2 regions of the uncultured Frigoribacterium sp. genome follow, and region 2 is predicted to be linked to the other one. Evidence: predicted binding sites of a transcription regulator. Region 2 holds the regulator's gene; the other holds the start of a gene.
The links. The regulator LexA, encoded in region 2, represses DNA repair genes until DNA is damaged. The targets are predictions, from matches to a motif close to TCGAACANNTGTTCGA.
Positions count from the first base shown of each region.

Region 1: a site for LexA is predicted at 1,497-1,512, ahead of RWM17_RS05280 (Rv2578c family radical SAM protein). Genes of this name have one in related genera too.

Region 1 covers NZ_CAUPYL010000033.1:11,200-14,608, reverse strand. The annotation lists gene RWM17_RS05285 (malate:quinone oxidoreductase) at 1-1,420, shown strand, start outside; gene RWM17_RS05280 (Rv2578c family radical SAM protein) at 1,521-2,633, shown strand; gene RWM17_RS05275 (ATP-binding protein) at 2,795-3,409, shown strand, end outside.
Region 2 covers NZ_CAUPYL010000005.1:24,024-27,432, reverse strand. The annotation lists gene hflX (GTPase HflX) at 1-1,466, shown strand, start outside; gene lexA (transcriptional repressor LexA) at 1,542-2,231, opposite strand; gene RWM17_RS01370 (LysM peptidoglycan-binding domain-containing protein) at 2,483-2,854, shown strand; gene RWM17_RS01365 (histidinol-phosphate transaminase) at 2,952-3,409, shown strand, end outside.

The sequences.
Region 1 (3,409 bases), on a different contig from region 2:
GTTGGGCGCCATGATCAAGCAGCTCGAGCCCACCTGGACGATCCAGGTCTACGAGGCGCTCGGCGACGTCGCACAGGAGTCGAGCAACCCCTGGAACAACGCGGGCACCGGCCACTCCGCCCTCTGCGAGCTCAACTACACGCCCGAGCGCGCCGACGGCACGATCGACACGAGCAGCGCCGTCAAGGTCAACGAGCAGTTCCAGGTCTCACGGCAGTTCTGGTCGTTCCTCGTCGGCGAGGGGGCCCTCCCCGAGCCGTCCGCGTTCATCAACTCGACGCCGCACATGAGCTTCGTCTGGGGCGAGGCCAACGTCGAGTACCTGCGCAAGCGGCACGAGGCGCTCCGTGACCACCCGCTGTTCGCCGGCATCGAGTTCAGCACCGACGCCTCCGTCATCCGCTCGTGGGCCCCTTCCCTCATCGTGGGCCGCGCGAAGGACCAGCCGATCGCCGCGACCCGCATCGAGGCCGGCACCGACGTCGACTTCGGCAGCCTCACGCGCCTCCTGCTGACCTACCTCGAGGAGAACGAGGCGCGCATCGAGCTCGACCACCGCGTCACCGGTCTGACGAAGCTCGCCGACGGCACGTGGCGGGTCGCCATGCGCCGCCAGGTCGGCGGAACGCCCACGAGCGTCGACGCCCGGTTCGTCTTCGTCGGCGCCGGGGGAGGCGCGCTCCACCTGCTGCAGAAGTCGGGCATCGACGAGATCAAGGGCTTCGGCGGGTTCCCGGTCAGCGGCGAGTTCCTCCGGACCGACGACCCCGCCGTCGTGGCGAAGCACGCCGCGAAGGTCTACGGCAAGGCCGCCGTCGGCTCGCCCCCGATGTCGGTCCCGCACCTCGACACCCGTGTCGTGGACGGCCAGGCGAGCCTGATGTTCGGGCCGTACGCCGGCTTCAGCCCGAAGTTCCTCAAGAACGGCTCGTGGTTCGATCTCTTCGCCTCGATCCGGCCGCACAACCTGTACCCGATGATCCGCGCGGGGCTGGCGAACCTGTCGCTCGTCAAGTACCTGGTCGGCCAGCTGATGGCGAGCAGCGACAGCAAGTTCGAGTCCCTGCGGGAGTTCATGCCCGACGCCGACCCGGCCGACTGGTACCGCATCACCGCGGGCCAGCGCGTGCAGGTCATCAAGAAGGACGCGAAGAAGGGCGGTGTGCTGCAGTTCGGCACCGAGGTGGTCTCGGCGGCGGACGGCACCATCGCGGGTCTCCTCGGGGCCTCGCCGGGCGCCTCCACCGCCGTGCCGATCATGCTGTCGGTGCTCGAGCGCTGCTTCCCCGACCGGATCGCCGGGTGGACGCCGACGCTCCGCCGCATGGTGCCCACCTACGGCGACCAGCTCGCCGACGACGAGGCGCGAGCCGCCGCGACGCTCGGGGCGACCGCCGAGGCCCTGCGCATCCACGCGTAGCGGCCCTCTGCCGGTCGCGGCCCGGCGAGCCGGGCCGGGCCGGGGAGGCGCGGGTCGGTCTGGGCTTGACGTCGGGTCGAACATGTGTTCGACTCGGGCGATGAGGTGGAGCGAACAGGCGACGACGGCGACCGACTCGTCGGCGCTGCCCGGGCTGGCGAAGCTGTCGAACCTGGTCGCGTCGGTGACGACGCCCGAGTTCGCCGGGGTGACGTTCCACGAGATCCTCGCGAAGAGCGCTCTCAACCGCGTGCCGGGCAGCGACTCCGCCCTGCCCTTCGGCTGGACGATCAACCCCTACCGAGGGTGCAGCCACGCCTGCGTCTACTGCTTCGCGCGGCCGACGCACGAGTACCTCGACCTCGACGGCGGCGACGACTTCGACCGGCAGATCGTCGTCAAGGTGAACGTCGCCGAGGTGCTGTCCCGCGAGCTGCGTCGCCCGTCGTGGCAGCACCACCCCGTCGCGCTCGGCACGAACACCGACCCGTACCAGCGCGCCGAGGGCAAGTACCGGCTCATGCCGGGCATCATCGCGGCCCTGGCCGACTCGGGCACCCCGTTCAGCATCCTGACCAAGGGGACCCTGCTGAGGCGCGACCTGCCGCTCCTCGTCGAGGCGGCTCAGCACGTGCCGGTCGACATCGCGATGTCGATCGCGATCCACGACGACGCCCTGCAGCAGTCGGTCGAGCCGGGCACGCCGACCACGGCCGCGCGTCTCGCGACCGTCCGCGCGGCGACCGACGCGGGGCTCCGCTGCTCCGTCTTCATGATGCCCGTCCTGCCGTGGCTGACCGACGACCTCGACCACCTGCACCGGGCCCTGGCGGCCGTCCGCGCCTCCGGGGCGACGAGCCTGCTGTACTCGGCCCTGCACCTCAAGCCCGGCGTCAAGGAGTGGTGGTCGGCCTGGCTCGAACGTGAGCACCCGGAGCTCGTCACGCGGTACCGCGACATGTACGCGACGAGCACCTACGCGCCCCTCGGCTACCGCAAGTGGCTCGCGGCCCGCATGCGGCCCCTCCTGGCCGAGCACGGGCTCGAGCACGGCACGGCCGACCCGGCGACGGGCTCCACCCGGTCGAGTGCCCTCGACGACGCTGCGGCAGCCAGGGGCACGCTGGGCTTCGGCGCGGACGGACGGCCCCGGTCGCTCATCGCCCACGAGCTGCCGGGCGGTGCACGGTCGTCTCAGCCACGCCTCTTCTGACCGCGGCAGCGCTCGTCGTCCCCTCGTCCCCGAGGTCGGGGCACAGCCGCCCCGGTGTCCCGGCCCCGTCCCGCGAGGTGACCCTAGATAACGGGGTACAGGACGAGTCCCCGTTCTGGCATGATCGACCTGCCCGACACGTCGACCAGGAGGGGGCCGCCATGCTGCTCGGCCTCCCCGCACACCTCGTCCCGCAGACCGTGGGGCGGGCGCTGTCCCGTGCCTGCCACGTCATCGCGAGCGTCGTCCTCGCGAGTGCAGGCCTGTTGCTGATCGTGAACCAGGTCGCCGAGCCGTCCTACCTGCTCTGGCCTGCCCTCCTGGCGTTGTTGCCGATGCTCGGCATGCTCTTCGTCGTCGAGCGGTTCCGCAGCACGACCGCCGTGCTCGCGTACCTCGCCATCGGCTCGGCGTGCCTCTACTGGTACGCCGTGACCCTGTTCGCTCAGATCCCGGCGGTCCAGGCGTCGGACGCCTTCTCGCTCTCCCTGCCGAAGATCGCCCTCGTCATGGTCGGCGGCAGCGGGCTGCGTTCCCGGGGCAGCCTGCTCTGGGCCACCGCGGGCTTCGCCCTGGGAGAGATCGTCACCCAGCTGGCGACGTGGCAGACCGGCGCGACACCGCGTCTCGACGTCGCGGTCCTCTTCGCGTGGCTCCTCGTGTCCGTGACGGCGACGTCGTCCCTGCTCGCGCGGGGACGGGTCGGCCGTGCCCAGCCGAGCCTGCACCGGGCGGCTTTCGACCAGCAGAAGCAGGCCATCCGCCACGACGTCGAA
Region 2 (3,409 bases):
ACACGATCTTCTCGCCTGCCCAGGCGATCCAGACCCGCTCGCTCGACGGCTCGGGCGACGGCGACCAGTACGACCGCGAGGACCGGGCCGCGCTCCGTCGCGTGGCCGGCCTCTCGACCGAGCTGGAGGACGTCACCGAGGTCGAGTACCGCCAGCTCCGCCTCGAGAACGTCGTCCTGATCGGCGTGTGGTCGCAGGGTTCGCTCTCGGACGCCGAGAACTCGCTCCGCGAGCTCGCCGCGCTGGCCGAGACCGCGGGCGCGTCGGTGCTCGACGGCCTCCTGCAGCGTCGGCCGAACCCGGACCCCAGCACCTACCTCGGCAAGGGCAAGGCAGAAGAACTGCGACAGACCGTCGCCGCCCTCGGCGCGGACACGGTCATCGCCGACACCGAGCTCGCACCGAGCCAGCGGCGTGCGCTGGAGGACGTCGTCAAGGTCAAGGTCATCGACCGCACGGCCGTCATCCTCGACATCTTCAGCCAGCACGCGAAGAGCCGCGAGGGCAAGGCGCAGGTCGAGCTCGCCCAGCTCGAGTACCTGCTCCCGCGACTCCGTGGCTGGGGAGACTCGATGTCCCGCCAGGCCGGTGGCCAGGTCGGCGGTGCCGGTGCCGGCATGGGCAGCAGGGGCCCCGGTGAGACGAAGATCGAGCTCGACCGTCGCCGGATCCACACGCGCATGGCCCGCCTCCGGCGCCAGATCAAGGAGATGAAGCCGGCTCGCGACGCCAAGCGAGCGAACCGCGACCGCAACGAGGTGCCCTCCGTGGCGATCGCCGGCTACACGAACGCAGGAAAGTCGAGCCTGCTGAACCGGCTCACGAGCGCTGGCGTCCTGGTCGAGAACGCCCTCTTCGCCACCCTCGACGCGACGGTGCGCAAGAGCGCCACCACCGACGGTCGACCCTTCACCTACGCCGACACGGTGGGCTTCGTGCGAAACCTGCCGCACCAGCTCGTCGAGGCCTTCCGCTCGACGCTCGAGGAGGTCGCCGGCTCCGACGTCATCGTGCACGTCGTCGACGGATCGCACCCCGACCCGGCCGCGCAGCTGGCGACGGTGCGCGAGGTCATCGGCGAGGTCGACGGCCGGGACATCCCCGAGGTCGTGGTCTTCAACAAGAGCGACCTCGTCGACGACGACCAGCGGCTGGTGCTGCAGGGGCTCGAGCCGACGGCCGTCTTCGTGTCGGCGCGCACGGGCGAGGGCATCGACGAGCTGCTGGCGAAGCTCGCCGGGCTGCTGCCCGAGCCCGAGGTCGAGCTCGACCTCCTCGTGCCCTACGACCGCGGCGACGTGGTGTCGCACCTGCACGACTCCGGCCGGGTCCTGACGACCGACTACGACGAGCAGGGCACCCGGGTGCACGCCCGCGTCTACCCGAGCGACGTCGCGGCGCTCTCGCCGTTCGTGCGCACGGAGACTGCCGACGCCGTCGAGACCACGGAGGCAGCCGCCTCCTGAGTTGTTCGCTCCCTGCACGAGGAAGCGCCTCCGACCCGGCCAGGGCAGGAGGCGCTTCGTCGTTCTCGGGACGCGTCAGACCGAGCGGAGCACCGCCACGACCTTGCCGAGGATCTGCGCGTGGTCGCCCACGATCGGCTCGAAGGCGCTGTTGCGGGGCAGCAGCCAGGTGTGGCCGTCTCGCTGCCGGAAGACCTTGACCGTGGCCTCGTCGTCGAGCATGGCCGCGACGATGTCGCCGTTCTCGGCGTTCTGCTGTTGCCGGACGACCACCCAGTCGCCGTCGCAGATGGCGGCGTCGATCATGGACTCGCCGACGACGCGGAGCATGAACAGCTCGCCCTTGCCGACGAGCTGCCGGGGGAGCGGCATGACGTCCTCGACCTGCTGCTCGGCGGTGATGGGGATGCCGGCCGCGATGCGGCCGACCATCGGGACGTGGGCGGTGTCGCCGTCGTCGCTCGTCGAGAGGATGCTCGTCACGGGGGCGGCGGCTGGCGTCGGGTCGCCCAGCACCTCGAGGGCGCGCGGGCGGTTGGGATCGCGGCGGATCCGGCCGGCGAGCTCGAGCTGGTTGAGCTGGTGGGTCACGCTCGACAGCGACTTGAGGCCGACGGCGTCGCCGATCTCGCGCATGCTCGGCGGGTAGCCGCTCTGGGCGATGCTCGCCTGGATCGCGGCCAGGATCGACTCCTGCTTGGCGGTGAGCGCCTTGCGCGGGGGCGTCGCCGGGGCGGTCGCCGTCGCGCTGTGCCGGTCGGTCATCTCTCTCCTGCCGTCGATGTCGGTGGTCGCTGGTGTACTCGTCCCACCGACTGGAACCTATCGGATCACGGCCACTTGGCGAAACACATGTTCGAGTGTGTCGCGCTTGTCTGCGGGCGATGTTCGAGAGAAATGGTTGCGGTCGGGCTCAGTCGAAGATATGTTCGGTACACGTCTTCGTGTCCGGCATTCCCGGCCGAGTGCCGGGCACGAACTCGTACGACAACTCTCGCGGTGAAAGGAACCACCTCATGAGCGCCACCAGCATCAGCAACGACATCGTCGGCATCACCGGCGGCTCGGTCGTCCCTCGCACCCGCCTGCGCATCACGCGTCGGGGCAGGCGAGTGGTCGGCGCCGCGGTCGCGCTCGGCGCCACCGGCATCGTGGCCGCGGGCTTGCTGCTCGGCCCCGGTGCCGTCGCCTCCGACCAGGCCGCAGACGTGTCCTTCGCCCAGGTCACGGTCGAGGGCGGCGAGTCGCTCTGGCAGGTCGCGAGCGAGATCGCCCCCACCAAAGACCCGCGCGACGTCGTCAGCGACCTCGTCCGCCTGAACAACCTGCCGAGCGCCGAGGTGGCAGCGGGCCAGACGCTGGCGGTCCCCGAGAAGTACAGCCGCTGATCTGGTGTGGCCGGGGTTGACTGGTCCGTTCCGTTCCGTTCCGGTCCGGTCCGGTCACGGTGAGGTCGGCACTCCGCCTGCCGCCTACCATGGACTCGTGTCCTTCAGCCTCGCCGACCTGCCCATCCGAGACGACCTCAAGGGGCTGACGCCGTACGGCGCTCCCCAAGAACGCGTGCCCGTCGCCCTCAACGTCAACGAGAACACGCACCCCGTTCCTGCCGACGTCGCCGCCGACATCCTCGAGGCCGTCGGCGCGGCACTCGTCGACGTGAACCGCTACCCCGATCGCGAGTTCTCGACCCTCCGCGATTCGCTGGCGGGCTACCTCGGACACGGACTCAGCCGTGAGCACATCTGGGCGGCGAACGGCTCCAACGAGGTCATCCAGCAGATCCTGCAGGCCTTCGGCGGCCCGGGCCGCTCCGTGCTGGGGTTCCCGCCCACGTACTCGATGCACTCGATCATCGCGGCGGGCACCGGCAGCACCTGGCTCGAGGGCGCCCGCGACGAGGGCTTCACGATCACGCCCGAGACGGCGGTCGCCGAGATCGA